Regions from separate parts of the Methylobacterium sp. P5_C11 genome, predicted to be linked through region 2. Evidence: predicted binding sites of a transcription regulator. Region 2 holds the regulator's gene; the other holds the start of a gene.
The links. Region 2 encodes LexA, which represses DNA repair genes until DNA is damaged. Its sites were predicted from a motif close to TGTTCNNNNTGTGTTCNG; they were not measured.
Positions count from the first base shown of each region.

Region 1: a site for LexA is predicted at 3,030-3,047, ahead of parE (DNA topoisomerase IV subunit B). Genes of this name have one in related genera too.

Region 1 is NZ_JBFULS010000013.1:91,382-98,901, forward strand. Features, by position in the region: gene topA (type I DNA topoisomerase) at 1-2,486, shown strand, start outside; gene ACXJKQ_RS09870 (hypothetical protein) at 2,594-2,782, opposite strand; gene parE (DNA topoisomerase IV subunit B) at 3,142-5,214, shown strand; gene ACXJKQ_RS09880 (PRC-barrel domain-containing protein) at 5,289-5,783, opposite strand; gene ACXJKQ_RS09885 (outer membrane protein) at 5,979-6,845, opposite strand; gene ACXJKQ_RS09890 (hypothetical protein) at 7,258-7,520, shown strand, end outside.
Region 2 is NZ_JBFULS010000022.1:13,453-20,972, forward strand. Features, by position in the region: gene ACXJKQ_RS13715 (SRPBCC family protein) at 154-639, opposite strand; partial or broken gene ACXJKQ_RS13720 (IS3 family transposase) at 1,106-1,412, shown strand; gene ACXJKQ_RS13725 (hypothetical protein) at 1,544-1,993, opposite strand; gene lexA (transcriptional repressor LexA) at 2,269-2,994, shown strand; gene ACXJKQ_RS13735 (ComEC/Rec2 family competence protein) at 2,988-5,270, opposite strand; gene gltX (glutamate--tRNA ligase) at 5,460-6,887, shown strand; gene gltA (citrate synthase) at 7,118-7,520, shown strand, end outside.

The DNA.
Region 1 (7,520 bases), on a different contig from region 2:
AGGCGGTCAAAGGCGCCGACAGGCTGATCCTCGCCACCGACCCCGACCGTGAGGGCGAGGCGATCTCCTGGCACGTGCTGGAGGCGCTCACCGCCCGAAAGGCCCTCAAGGGCATCCCGGTCGAGCGCGTGACCTTCAACGCCATCACCAAAGCCTCGGTCGAGGCGGCGATGCGCAAGCCGCGGGAGATCGACCAGGCGCTGGTCGACGCCTATCTGGCGCGCCGGGCGCTCGACTACCTCGTCGGCTTCAACCTGTCGCCGGTCCTGTGGCGCAAGCTCCCGGGCGCCCGCTCGGCCGGGCGCGTGCAGTCGGTGGCGCTCCGCCTCGTCGTCGAGCGCGAGATGGAGATCGAGCGGTTCAAGCCGCGCGAGTACTGGACGCTCATCGCCACGCTGACGACCGCCGACGGCGCGATATTCGAGGCCCGCCTCGTGGGCGCCGACGGCAAGCGGATCCAGCGCCTTGACGTCGGCTCCGGCGACAAGGCGGCCGCCTTCAAGCGCGACCTGGAACTCGCGACCTTCCATGTGGCGAGCGTCGAGGCGAAGCCCGCCAAGCGCCACCCGCAGCCGCCGTTCACGACCTCGACCCTGCAGCAGGAGGCCTCGCGAAAACTCGGGATGGCGCCGGCCCAGACCATGCGGGTCGCCCAGCGCCTCTACGAGGGCGTCGATGTCGGCGGCGAGACGGTCGGCATCATCACCTACATGCGGACCGACGGCGTCGACATGGCGCCGGAGGCGATCCAGGACGCCCGCCGGGTGATCGGCAAGGAGTTCGGCGACCGCTACGTGCCCGACGTGCCGCGCAAGTACAGCGTCAAGGCCAAGAACGCCCAGGAGGCCCACGAGGCGGTGCGGCCGACCGACATGGGCCGCCTGCCGAAGGCGGTGGCACGGCACTTGGAGCCCGAGCAGGCCAAGCTCTACGACCTGATCTGGACCCGCACCATGGCGAGCCAGATGGAATCGGCCGAGCTGGAGCGGACCACCGTGGACGTCACCGCGAAGGTCGGCCCCCGTCAGATCGACCTGCGCGCCACCGGCCAGGTGGTGAAGTTCGACGGCTTCCTGACCCTCTACCAGGAGGGCAAGGACGACGAGGAGGACGAGGAGAGCCGCCGCCTGCCGCCGATGAAGGCCGGCGACCCGCTCACCCGCGAGCGGATCAGCTCGACCCAGCACTTCACCGAGCCGCCGCCGCGCTATTCCGAGGCGAGCCTCGTGAAGCGCATGGAAGAGCTCGGCATCGGCCGGCCCTCGACCTACGCCGCTGTCCTCCAAACCCTGCGGGATCGCGAATACGTCAAAATCGAAAAGAAGCGGCTGCAGCCGGAGGATAAGGGGCGGCTCGTCACGGGCTTCCTGGAGAGCTTCTTCCGGCGCTACGTCGAGTACGATTTCACGGCCGACCTGGAGGAGCAGCTCGACCGCGTCTCCAACGCCGAGATCGACTGGCGGTCGGTGCTGCGCGACTTCTGGCGCGATTTCTCCGCGGCGATCGGCGAGACCAAGGAGCTGCGCGTCACCGACGTGCTGGAGGCGCTGAACGGTCTGCTCGGGCCGCACATCTTCCCCGACCGGGGCGACGGCGCGAACCCGCGGACCTGCACGGTCTGCGGGACCGGACAGCTGTCGCTGAAACTCGGCAAGTTCGGGGCCTTCATCGGCTGCTCGAACTACCCGGAATGCAAGTACACCCGCCAGCTCTCGGCCTCGGGCGTCGACGGCGAAGGGGACGGCTCCTCGGCCGAGGGTGGCCAGCCCGGCGTGCGGGTGCTCGGCAACGATCCCAAGACCGGCCTGCCGGTGACGCTCCGCGACGGCCGGTTCGGGCCGTTCCTGCAACTCGGCGAGGCCTCCACCGAGAAGGGTGCGGAGAAGCCGAAGCGCTCGTCGCTGCCGAAGGGGCTCAGCCCCTCGGCGGTGGATCTGGAGAAGGGGCTGGCGCTGCTGGCGCTGCCCCGCGAGGTGGCGCGCCACCCCGAGACCGGCGAGCCGATCCTGGCCAATCTCGGCCGCTTCGGACCCTACGTGCAGCACGGGAAGACCTACGCCAACCTCGGCAAGGACGACGACGTGCTGGAGATCGGCGGCAACCGCGCCATCGACCTGATCGTCGCCAAGGAGCAGGGCGGCGGTCGCGGCCGTCCGGCCGCCGATCCCGGCCGGCCGCTCGGCACGGACGCGGCGAGCGGGCGCGACCTCGTGGTCAAGGCCGGCAAGTACGGGCCCTACGTCACCGACGGCGAGGTGAACGCCACGCTGCCGAAGACCATGAACGCCGAGGCGCTGACGCTCGACGAGGCCATCGCCCTGGTCAACGCCAAGCGGGCCTCGGGCGGCGGTAAGCCGGCCAAGCGCGGGGCGGTTCGCAAGACATCCGCGCGCGCTGCGAGCGGCGACAAGCCGGCGGCCAAGAAGACGGCTGCGAAGAAGCCTGCGGCGAAGAAGGCCCCGGCGAAGAAGACGGGCGCCGGCTGACGCCCTCGGTCATCGGTGCTCTCCGTGTCTGAAAGGTGGCCGAGCCCGGGCGCGCCGACGCGGCGACCGGGCGTATTCTGCCTGCGCAGAAAGCCTCGCCCGGCGGCTCAGACCAGATACGTGATGGTCGCCGCCAGGGCCGTCGCGAAGGTCGCCAGGGCGATCGTGGTGGAATTCACAAGGGCTCGGCCGGGGGGCATACCGGCGGCATCGTCGTCGCAGCCGAAGGCAGCACCGGCCGCGTGCTCGAAGCGGATCAACGTCAGGCGGCGGGCCTCGATCGCGGCATCGCTCATGGACTGCGCCTCCCTGACCACGGTCAAGATTAATCTGCGCCACCAACGTCGATCGTCCCGTTCCGTTCCGGTGGCGGCCTTTGGGTGCCGGACGGGCGGGTCACGGGAAAGCCTTAACCCATCGTTGTGCAACGTCGTGATGACGGACGGCCCTGCCCGGCCGGGACTCGATAGCCCTCGGGCTCTCGCTCGCGGCGGCGCAGCATGCGATGGTGCGGTCACGTCGCCCGAGGGCGAACGGCTTTGATGTTTATGATTTGTTCCGCTATCGTGCGGGGATGAAGGCGCATGCATCACGATCCCAGAACCGTCTGCGGGAATCCGAGCCGGCCGATGCGGCGCGTCCGCGGGGGCCGCGCGTGAGCGATCCGGCCCGCGACCTGTTCGGGCCGGGCGGCAAGGCGGCCGCCCCGGCATCTCCGTCTCGCGCGCCGGAGCCGCGCCGGCGCCTGGACGCCACGGCCTCGGTGACGGCGCTGGCCGCGGCCGAGCCCGATTCCGGCTACACGGCCTCCGATATCGAGGTGCTGGAGGGGTTGGAGCCGGTCCGGCGCCGCCCCGGCATGTATATCGGCGGCACCGACGAGCGGGCGCTGCACCACCTCTTCGCCGAGGTGATCGACAATTCCATGGACGAGGCGGTGGCGGGCCACGCCAGCTTCATCGAGGTGGAGCTGGAGGAGACCGGCGCCCTCGTGGTCACCGACAACGGCCGCGGCATCCCGGTCGACCCGCATCCGAAATTCCCCGGCAAGTCGGCGCTGGAGGTCATCATGACCACGCTGCACGCCGGCGGTAAGTTCGACTCGAAGGTCTACGAGACCTCGGGCGGCCTCCACGGCGTCGGCATCTCCGTGGTGAACGCGCTCTCCGACCTGCTTGAGGTCGAGGTGGCGCGCAACCAGACCCTCTACCGCCAGACCTTCTCGCGCGGCCATGCGCAGGGGTCCCTGGAACTGGTGGGCCGGGTGCAGAACCGGCGCGGCACCCGGGTCCGCTTCCACCCCGACGCGCAGATCTTCGGCTCGCTGAAGTTCGACCCGCGCCGCCTGTTCAAGATGGCGCGCTCGAAGGCCTACCTGTTCGGCGGCGTCGAGATCCGCTGGCGCTGCGCCCCCGCCCTCCTCGAGGGGCTGGAGGGCGTACCGGCGGAGGCCGTTCACCGCTTCCCCGACGGCCTGCGCGACTATCTCGCCCGGGACATCGACGGCAAGGACCTGGTCACGGAGGCGATGTTCGCCGGCAAGATCACCAAGCCGGGCTCGCACGGGTCGCTGGAATGGGCGGTGGCCTGGATGGTCACCGAGGACGGGTTCTCGCATTCCTACTGCAACACGATCCCGACGCCGGAGGGCGGCACCCACGAGGCCGGCCTGCGGGTCGCCCTGCTGCGGGGCCTGCGCGAGCATGCCGAGCGGGTGAACCAGGCCAAGCGCATGACCGCCGTCACCACCGACGACGTCATGGCGACCTGTGCGTCGATGCTGTCGGTCTTCATCCGGGAGCCCGAGTTCCAGGGCCAGACCAAGGACAAGCTCGCCACCGTCGAGGCGCAGCGCATCGTCGAGACGGCGGTGCGCGACGCCTTCGATCATTGGCTCGCCGCCTCCCCGGCCCAGGCCAACAAGGTTCTCGACTGGGTGATCGACCGGGCCGAGGAGCGCCTGCGCCGGCGCCAGGAGAAGGAGGTCGCCCGCAAGAGCGCGACCCGCAAGCTCCGCCTGCCCGGCAAGCTCGCCGACTGCTCGGCCGCCGGCACTGCCGGCTCCGAGATCTTCATCGTCGAGGGCGATTCCGCCGGCGGCTCGGCCAAGCAGGCCCGCGACCGGGCGACCCAGGCGATCCTCCCCTTGCGCGGCAAGATCCTCAACGTCGCCTCGGCGAGCCGGGACAAGCTCGGCGCCAACCAGTTGATCTCGGACCTCACCCTGGCGCTCGGCTGCGGCACCGGCACGGCGTTCCGCGAGGCGGACCTGCGCTACGACAAGGTGATCATCATGACGGACGCCGACGTCGACGGCGCCCACATCGCCTCGCTGCTGATCACCTTCTTCTACCGGCAGATGCCGAAGCTGATCGACCGCGGGCACCTCTACCTCGCGATCCCGCCGCTCTACCGGCTGCAGCAGGGCTCGAAGGTGGCCTATGCCCGCGACGACGCGGACCGGGAGCGGATCACCAAGACGGTGTTCAAGGGCGGCAAGGTCGAGATCGGGCGGTTCAAGGGCCTGGGTGAGATGATGCCGGCCCAGCTCAAGGAGACCACCATGGACCCGAAGAAGCGCACGCTCCTGCGCGTCGCGGTCTTGGACGAGGCCCGGGAATCCACTGGCGACACGGTCGAGCGCCTGATGGGCAACAAGCCGGAGGCGCGCTTCGCCTTCATCAGCGAGCGCGCGGCCTTCGCCGAGGGGGCCGATCTCGACATCTGAGAACGCGGCATCGGCGCGGCTCCTGTCGCGCCGGGCGGTGGGCCTGCGCGAGAGGCTGCGACGGCGTCGGCAGCCTATCGCGGCGCGGCGAGCGCCTTGGCCGGGTCGAAGGGTTGGGCGGCCGCCACCGTGTCGGTGCTCAGGGTGAGGATCGCCGAGTACCGCTCGCCGCCGGGCCGCAGGACCACGGCTCCGGGCTCCACCGCGATGACCTTGCTGCCGAGGCCGAGGAACCCGCCGACGTCGATCACCACCGCCTTCAGTATTCCGCCATCGGTGATCAGAAGGTCGTCGATCTTACCGACGCTGTCGCCGGCGGCGTTGCGCACCGGCACGCCGATCATCTTGGTGGCCAGGAAGGCGACGGGCTTGAGCCCCTGACGCTTGGCGGCTTCCTCGGCGCTCGCCGCCTCCATCAGCCGGCCGGTCCCTTTGCCGTCCGTGGAGGTGCCCGGCCCCGTGCCCGGCAGGACCGTACCCTTGCCGATCACGGTCGCGTCCTGCGCACCGGCCGGTGCGTTCGCCAGACAGAGGGCTGCGAGGGACAGAAGAAGAACTCGGCTTCGCATCGCGGATCGCTCCCGAGCGCCCGGTCCCTGCGTCGGATGTCTCCGGGGCGCCGCGATCTCAATCCCGGGCCGCGACGACGGTTCCGGCTTCCCCTGTCGCACCCGGCCGGAGGCCCGAACATGCGAAAGGGCTCGGCCTTCCGGCCGAGCCCTTCCACCGCACAGAGCCGGTCGTGCCGGCTCCGCCGTTCGATCTTAGTACGAGCCGAACTTGTAGTTCAGGCCGGCGCGGACGACGGCGAACTCGGTCTTGGCGGCGGCGCCGTTGAGGTAGGCGGTGCCGTTCGGGGCCAGCAGGTTGCCGTAGAACACGCCGCCGGCCGAGTTCTTCTGACGGTCGAGGCTGACGTACAGGCCTTCGACCTTCAGCGTGACGGCCGAGGAGCGGAAGAAGTTCAGGAACGAGTCGGTGGGCAGGGCGTACTCGACGCCGCCGCCGGCGGCCCAGCCGGTGCGGAAGCTGTCGCGGAAGCGGTTGCCAGCGAAGTTCTGGTCGTCCTGGCCCGAGCCGTAGGCGAAGCCGCCGGTGCCGTACACGAGGGTGCGGTCGAAGGCGTAGCCGAGGCGGCCACGCACGGTGCCGAAGTAGTCGAGGCCGTTGCCGCTGGTGGCGACGAAGGCGCGCGGGGGAGCGAAGGCGATGCCGGTGGTGCCGCCGAAGGCGTAGTTCTGAGTGGCGTTGGCGCGGCGGGCGAAGTCGACGTACTGGGCGTCGGCCTCGAAGCCGATCACGACACCGGAGCCCGGCGTGAACTGGTAGTTGTAGCCGATCTGGGCGCCGCCCGAGAAGCCGTCGTTGTTGCTGCGGTTGTTGACGCTGACGACGCCGGCGGTGCCGGGCGAGTTGATCAGCGAGCCGGCCGGCAGGGCGTAGTTGCTGGTGTTGCGGCTGCTGGCGTCGAAGCCGTAGCCGGCGTTCACACCGACGTAGAAGCCGGTCCAGGTGAACACCGGCACCGGCGTGAACACCGGCGGCGGCGCGGCGCGGCGCGGCAGGTCGGCGGCGGACGCCGCGGCAGTCAGGCCGGCGAGGACGGTGGATGCGAGGAGAAGCTTCTTCATGATGGTGTCGGTCCTGGGGTTAGCTTGAGCCGGCAGCCTTCTAGGCGCTCTCGGATGGCGGGTCTGTCGCTTTCCTGCAACAAGCCTCCTCAGACTAGGTCGATCCCGTCAACGAAAGATGAAGACTAACAGACCCTCTGCTCGAGCAGCCGCCTCGATTGCGGTCTGGGATGCCGTCGGGACACCTGGAAAAGCGAGGGCGACTACCTGAGTTGCGGGTCATGCATATTCTGAAACGCCCCCGCGGCCTGCCCGAGATCATTCAATGTCTCCGAAGGGGCAGAAAGAGGGAGGCGTTTTATTCCGGCACAACTTTCGCCGCGGTGCGGGGCCGTCGTAAGCGGTCGGTTAACCCTGTTCTCCGATGGTTCTGGGATGAGAGCCGGCCCCCACCCGGCGGAGACAGCCGTCCATGCAAAGCCCTGACGACCGGAGCCGGACGACCTTCGGCAAGCGCCGGGCGCCGGACGCCGTCCCCGACCTCCCTGTCCGGCGGGAGGCCCGTGTCCGGTCGGGCAGGACCGCCGGCCCCCTCCCCTGGGCGCTCCGCATGGCCGGGATCGTCGGAATCGTGGGCGTGATCGTCGCCTACCAGCTCGCGCGCCTGAACCGGCCGAACGTGGTCGCCCTCGCGACCGCGACGTCGTTGAGCGATCCCGAGACGACGGGTGCCAT
Region 2 (7,520 bases):
GTGGCAGTGGGTCAATCGGCGCGGCGACACGCCAGCCCGACCTACGATGCGGTCAGGCTGAACCGGAGCCGCAAAATTCCACGGCCCAAGAAGGAGGTCGGCGCGCGCCGCTGCCAAATCCGCTCAGCGGCGCGCACCAAATCGTGACGGCGGCTACTTGGCCTTGTCGGCGAGCGCCTTCAGGCCGGACTCGTAGATGCCCTGGATCGCATCGGTGGCGACCGTGTCCGGCGCGCCCTTGGCGTTGAAGGTTCCGGTCCAGGTCACCTTCGAGCCCGAACCCGCCGGGGCGACCGAGAGGGTGGACTTGTAGTCGGAGACCGGCAGCGGGCTCTCCAGGATCGTGTAGGTGTAGCTCATCACCTTGTCGTCCCGGGAGACCTGCTCCTCCTTGATGGTGCCGCCACCCTTCAGGCTGAGGGTGCGGACCTTCATGCCGTCCTTGTCGGAGAGCGCGCATTTCTCGATGGCCGGGTGCCAGTCGCCGATGCCACAGAACTCCCCGATGGTCTGCCAGACCTTGGCCGGGGGCGCGGCGATATCGGCCGAGCGGGTCACCTCCAGGGCGTAGCCCGGCACGGTGGCCGCGGCGAGCGCCAGGGCGGCCAGGGGAAGGGATCGGCAGAAAGCGAAGGGCATCTCGGGGTGTCTCCGTCCGTCTCAAATCGCGACCGGGGCCGCGCAGGCTCTGATGGCCGCAAGGGAGCTAGGCCGAAGCGACTCGTTCGGCAATAGGCCTCGACGTGGAAGCGACGCGGCGACGATCAAAGTGAGCCGAGTGTTTCTGGTCTTGCCGTATTGGTCGATCAAAACAGATCGACTTTTGAACGTGACCAATATTACCGCGAATATGTTCGCTCGGGACGGATGGCGGGACTCTCACGGGTCTCGACGCGTTCGCGGGAGAGACGCACGGGTAGCGTAATGATCCGTCTATATACTCAGCTTTAGGTCATGCGTGGTACCTATATTTTTGAAAAACAAAATATAAAGCTTGTATTTGGCAGCAAAGACGCGAGCTATCCGGACTTTTTCTCTTAATCTGTCTCGTCTTGATTCKGTTGCGGATTGCTGCGAACTCGGCAGCGCTGCATAGGAGCAGGACGCTGAACGGCAGGCCGATCCGGAGCGGCTGTCGGCTCGGGCTAGGCGCGACGCGATGCTGATGGCCGAGATCCGGCGCGTTCAAGCGGCGAACTTCGGCGTCTGCTGGCTCAGGAAGGCGTGGCGTCAGCTCGCCCGCAAGGAGATCGCGGTGGCGCGCGGCACGGTCGCCCGGCTGATGCGGGCGATGGGCTTGGCCAGCGTCGTGGTGCGCGGGCGCAGGGTCCGCACCACCGTGCCCGATCCAGCTGCGGCCGGCCCCCCGCGACCCGGGTAATCGGAAGTTCAAGGGAGCAGGCCCTACGCGAGCGCCACCCCTTTGCCGGAAGCGGCCCCGTCGGCCATCCTCGATCTCCTCAACAGGCTGCAGACGCCGCGCGGCCCGAATAGTAAAGTCGCCTTCGAACACCCGCCCTGATATCAATTTCCCAAAGTGGTGCTAGCGCGGGCCGAGACCCGGATTGCGGCCTGGCAGGCGCGGAACCACCGTGCCGCGCCGCTCGATCGGCGCGTCGCACGCGTAGGCGAATTCGCTCTTCAGCGGATCGAACACGGTCTCGCCGGTGATCCGGCAATCTTCCCGCACCGTCTCGTCGAGATAGGCCCGGGCGGCGGTGCGGAAGCGCTTCACCCGGGTCGCGTCCGGCTCCGGATCGATCCGCGCCTCGCTCAGGTTGCAGCCGGCATATTCGCGCAGGGCGTTCGAGACGATCAGCATCCGGCGCTGCTGCCGGTTATCGTAGACCTCGTAGGGCTCCTTGCAGCCGATCGTCACCACCTGAGGGGTGAGCGCCACATAGTTCCGCGAGATATAGGAAAACCCGGTGGTGCAGCCGGCGAGGCCGAGGGCGGCGAGGCCGAGGGGCAGCAGAGCTGCGGGTCGTCGCATCCGCGTCATTCCAAGCTGGTCCCGGCCCGCGTCCCGGATCCGCCGCCTCTCCGGCGGGGCACGGGCCAGCATTGAAACGGCTCCGCTTGCGCCGTCAATGCGTTTCTCGGCCCGTCCCGTCCGGCGAGGCGCCGGATCGGCCGCATGGCCGGGCCGACACCGGTCCAAGCGTAGCGGTCCCGCCCTTGCAGAACACTTGCGGAACGTTTAACCTGTTCGTGATTTGTTTCGGAGACCGTCACGTGGCGGTCCGCCAAGCCGCGAGTCCCCCGTCGATGCTCACGCGCAAGCAGCTGGACCTCCTGCGATTCATCCAGAGCCGGATGCAGGAATGCGGTGTCCCGCCGTCCTTCGACGAGATGAAGGACGCCCTCGACCTCAAGTCGAAATCGGGCATCCACAGGCTGATCACGGCCCTCGAGGAGCGCGGCTTCCTGCGGCGCCTGCCGAATCGGGCGCGTGCCATCGAGGTGATCCGCATCCCCGAGAGCCTGACCCAGGCGCCCCCGACCGCGGCTTCGGCAGAGCCTCGCCGGTTCACGCCGAGCGTGGTCGAGGGCGGCAAGTCCAAGCAGCCGCCCGCACCGGCGAGCACGCGGATCCTCGACGAGGCCGGCCGCGCCATCTCGATTCCCGTGATGGGCCGGATCGCGGCCGGCACGCCGGTCTCCGCGATCCAGAACCAGAGCCACGCCATCACCCTGTCGCCGGACTTCGTGGCCGGCGGCGAGCACTACGCCCTTGAGGTGCGCGGCGACTCGATGGTCGAGGCCGGCATCCTCGACGGCGACCTCGTGGTGATCCGCAAGCAGGACACTGCCAACACCGGCGACATCATCGTGGCCCTGATCGACGACGAGGAGGCGACCCTCAAGCGCCTGCGTCGCCGGGGCTCCTCGATCGCCTTGGAAGCCGCCAATCCGGCCTACGAGACCCGCGTGCTCGGGCCCGACCGGGTGCGCATCCAGGGACGCCTGGTCAGCCTCGTCCGCCGCTACTGAAGCGGCTCGGCGGGCGCGTCGCCGGAGACGGCGCCGTTGCCTGACCCGTCGGTTTCCGGAGGCGGAGCCTCCGCGGTGTGGGATCCGTCCGACCCGGATGTGACGGGCGTCCGCAGGCGCGGCTCACGTGCCGGTCCCGGCCGCCAGGGTACGGCGCGGCCGTCGGCACGGGTGTACCGGGTGGCGAAACCGTCACCCTCGGCCCGGAGGGCGACCGCTCCGTGGGCGGTGAGGACGCGCCGGTCGATCACCAGCGGGCGCGTGCAGGTCGGGGGCGCCACGAGGCCGGTGATCACCACTGCGGCGCGGGCGCAATCCTCCGGGAAGGCGCGCCGATCCCGGACGAGGGCCACCGCTCGGCCGTCCGGCAGGCGCGCCGTGCAGCCGAGGTGGTCGCAGCGGCCGCTGCCCTGCGGTGCGACCAGCGTTGCGGGCCGCCGTCCGTCACCGTCCGCCTTCAGCCATTGCTCGAGGACGAAGCCGGAAGGGCTGCCCAGCACCGTGAGGCGTCCGTCTGGCCCCCGGACCGCGGCTCCTGCGCCCTGTCGGTCGACGTAGAGGTCGTAACGGTCCGGCCTGGCCGCGAGGACGAGGCCGACCAGGGCAGGCGCCAGGGCGAGCCAGCGCAGGCGCGAGGCTGGGAGCGTCGCCAGCAGCAGGCCGAGGGTCAGCAGGATCAGCGCCGACGTGCCGAAGGCCGGCACGACGACGATCGCCCGCTCGAACCCGGCGATCCAGTCGGAGACGACGAGCATGCCCCCCACCGCCTGACCCATCAGCCACCAGATCGGCCGGTCCTGGGCGAAGGGATAGGCCAGGATCCCGATCACCGCCGACGGCATCACCACGAGGGAGACCAGCGGCAGGGTCAGTGCGTTCCCGACAAGCCCGAAGGGCTGAACCGTCTGGAAATGATAGGTGGCGAAGGGCGCGGTCGCGATCTGGGCCACGAGGGTCGTGGCCAGGGTCCCGGTCACCGCCGAGAGGCCGGTGCCGACGAGCCGCCCGAGCCGCCCCGCCCCGGGGCGCACGAACAGCCGCCCGTCGATCAGCCGGGCGCAGGCGATCAGCCCGGCCACGGCGCCGAACGACATCTGGAAGCTCGGGCCGAGCAGGCCCTCGGGCTCCCGGGCGAGGGCGATCAGGGCGGCCAGCGCGAGGTTGCGCATCGACAGGGCCGGCCGGTCCGCCAGGATCGCGCCCAGCATGATCAGGGTCATGATCAGGGAGCGCTCGGCGGCGATGTCCCAGCCCGAGAAGGCGCAGTAGGCGGTGACCCCGACCATGGCGAAGCCGGCGGCGATCTTCTTGATCGGCCAGACCAGCGCGCAGTACGGCACCGCGGCGAGGACCGCCCGCACCAGCCAGAAGACCACGCCGGCGGCCAGCACCATGTGGAGCCCCGAGATCGACACCACGTGGTAGATTCCGGCGGCGCGGAGCGCGTCGTTGGTCGCCGGCGCGATCAGTCCCCGCTTGCCCGTTACAAGAGCCGCCGCCACCGCGCCCGCTTGTCCCCCTGCGGCCTGCGCGATCCGGCGGGTCAGCGCGTTGCGGGCCTCGTCCAGCAGAGCGGCGAGGCGCAGGCTCATGGGCGGCGGCTCGGTCGGCGCCCGGATCGCGACCGCGCCGACGAGCGAGCCCACCGCGCCGAGTCCCTGGAAATACGCGTCCCGGGCGAAGTCGTAGCCGCCCGGCCGGGCGGCCTCCGGCGGCGGCAGCAGCCGGGCGGTGGCGGCGACGACGTCCCCGGGGCGCGGGATGGGGGTCCTGCGGAACGAGACCCGCACCCGCACCGGCCGCGACTCCGGCGCGAGCCCCGCGAAGGTCTCGACGCGGATGATCAGTCGGGCGCCGACCTCCCGCTCGTCGAGCGCCTCGACCATCCCGACCAGCGGGCCGATGGTGGTGCGGGTGAGGATCGGGGCGGCGACCTGCGCGACCCGCCAGGTCGCCGCCGCGAAGCCGAGGAACGCGGCCGCCACGCCGAGGGCCAGCGCCAGGGCCGCCGGCCGCGCCCCCAGGATCGGGGTCGGCGCCAGGGCGAGACCCGCGCCGATCAGGGGCGCGGCTAGGAGCGGCGTGCCATCCGCCGCCACGAAGTAGATGAGGATTCCGGCCCCGAACGCCACGGCCAGCCAGGGGAACAGCCGGCGCTGTTCGGCCTCCCGGACGAGGCCCTTGGCCACCCAGTGGCGGACTGCCGGGAGGGCGGGCGCGCGCGGGCCGGCCAGCGCCACAGCGCCACCCGCGAGCCTCGCGCCGATCCGTCGCATTGCCGCCACCCCGCACCGCGCGACCTGTCGTCGGCGGCCGGGCGATTCCCCAGGCGATTCTTAACCCATCCGCAGGCCCGTGCTACAGCCGGCGCTTCGTGCTACGGGCGCCGTGTCGAGACCCATCGACGCTCTCTCCGCCGCCCCGCCTCCACCCCTTCGCGCCTCGCCCCCGAACCTATCGGACCGATGTCCTCAGCCGTCGTCACGCGCTTCGCGCCCTCGCCCACCGGTTACCTCCATATCGGCGGAGCCCGCACGGCGTTGTTCAACTGGCTCTACGCCCGCCACACCGGTGGCCGGATGCTGCTGCGGATCGAGGACACCGACCGGGAGCGCTCGACCAAGGGCGCGATCGACGCGATCCTCGACGGCCTGTCCTGGCTCGGCCTCGACTGGGACGGCGACGTGGTCTTCCAGTTCGCCCGGGCCGAGCGCCACCGCGCCGTAGCCGAGGAGCTGCTGGCTGCGGGCCGCGCCTACCATTGCTACGCTACCGCCGAGGAGCTGGCGCAGATGCGCGAGACCGCCCGCGCCGAGGGCCGCGCGCCCCGCTACGACGGGCGCTGGCGCGACCGGGACCCGTCCGAGGCCCCCGCCGGGGTCAAGCCGGTGATCCGCCTGCGCGCGCCCCTCACGGGCGAGACCGTGGTCGACGACGCCGTCCAGGGTCGCGTCACCTGGGCCAACAAGGACCTCGACGACCTCGTGCTCCTCCGCTCGGACGGCACGCCGACCTACATGCTCGCCGTCGTGGTGGACGACCACGACATGGGCGTCACGCAGATCATCCGCGGCGACGACCACCTCACCAACGCCGCGCGCCAGACCCAGATCTTTTCTGCCCTCGGCTGGGAGGTCCCGACGATGGCGCACATCCCCCTGATCCACGGGGCCGACGGAGCCAAGCTCTCGAAGCGCCATGGCGCCCTCGGCGTCGAGGCCTATCGCGACCTCGGCTACCTGCCGGCGGCCCTGCGCAACTACCTCGTCCGCCTCGGTTGGAGCCACGGCGACCAGGAGGTCTTCTCCACCGAGGAGATGGTCGCGGCCTTCGATCTCGGCTCGGTCGGGCGCTCGGCGGCGCGGTTCGACTTCGCCAAGCTCGCCAACCTCAACGGCCTCTACATCCGCACCAGCGCGGATGCCGACCTCGTGGCGGCGATCGAGACCATCCTGCCGAATGTCGGCCCCGCGCGCGGCCTGTCGGCGCCGCTCCCGGCAGACCTGAAGGACAAGCTGACCCAGGCCATGCCGGGTCTGAAGGAGCGTGCCAAGACGCTGATCGAACTCCTCGACAGCGCCTATTACCTGTACGCGCAACGCCCCCTGGCGTTGGACGAGAAGGCCGGCGCCCTTCTCTCCGACGAGGGCCGCGCCCGCCTCGCGGGTGTTCGCCCGGCGCTCGAGGCGCTGACCGACTGGAACGCGGCCTCGACCGAGGGCGCCGTGCGCCTTTACGCCGAGACGGCCGGATGCAAGCTCGGGCAGGTGGCTCAACCCCTGCGCGCCGCGCTCACGGGCCGCACCACCTCCCCGCCCCTGTTCGACGTGATGGCGGTGCTGGGCCGGGACGAGACCCTGGCCCGGCTCGGCGATCAGGTGCCGCAGGGCTGAGACGGCCGGGCGCAGCCGGGAGCCCAGCGCCCCGGCCCGGATTTCGCTTGGCGGAATATGCTTGGCGTCGGGGTCGGGTTGTCACCGACCCCGTTGCTGCTGCAGTGCCGTTTGGGTAACCCATGCCAGTGAGCACCCGCAGCATAATGCGTGGTGCTCAGGCCCCCGGGACCGGCTCGGGCAGCCCGAGGCCGGCATCCGCCACGTCGCCAGAGAAGGGTCCACGATCCATGAGCGCACCCAGCACCATCACCGTGGACGGCAAGTCGGTCGAGCTGCCGGTTAAATCCGGCACGATCGGGCCGGACGTGATCGATATCGGCAAGCTCTACGCCCAGACCGGCGCCTTCACCTTCGACCCGGGCTTCACCTCGACGGCCTCGTGCGAATCGAAGATCACCTACATCGACGGCGACGAGGGCGTGCTGCTCTACCGCGGCTACCCGATCGAGCAGCTCGCCGAGAAGGGCGACTTCCTCGAGACCTGCTACCTGATGCTGTTCGGCGCCCTGCCGACCGCCGCCCAGAAGGCCGATTTCGACTACCGGGTCACGCGCCACACCATGGTGCACGACCAGATGAACCGGTTCTTTACCGGCTTCCGCCGCGACGCGCACCCGATGGCCGTGATGG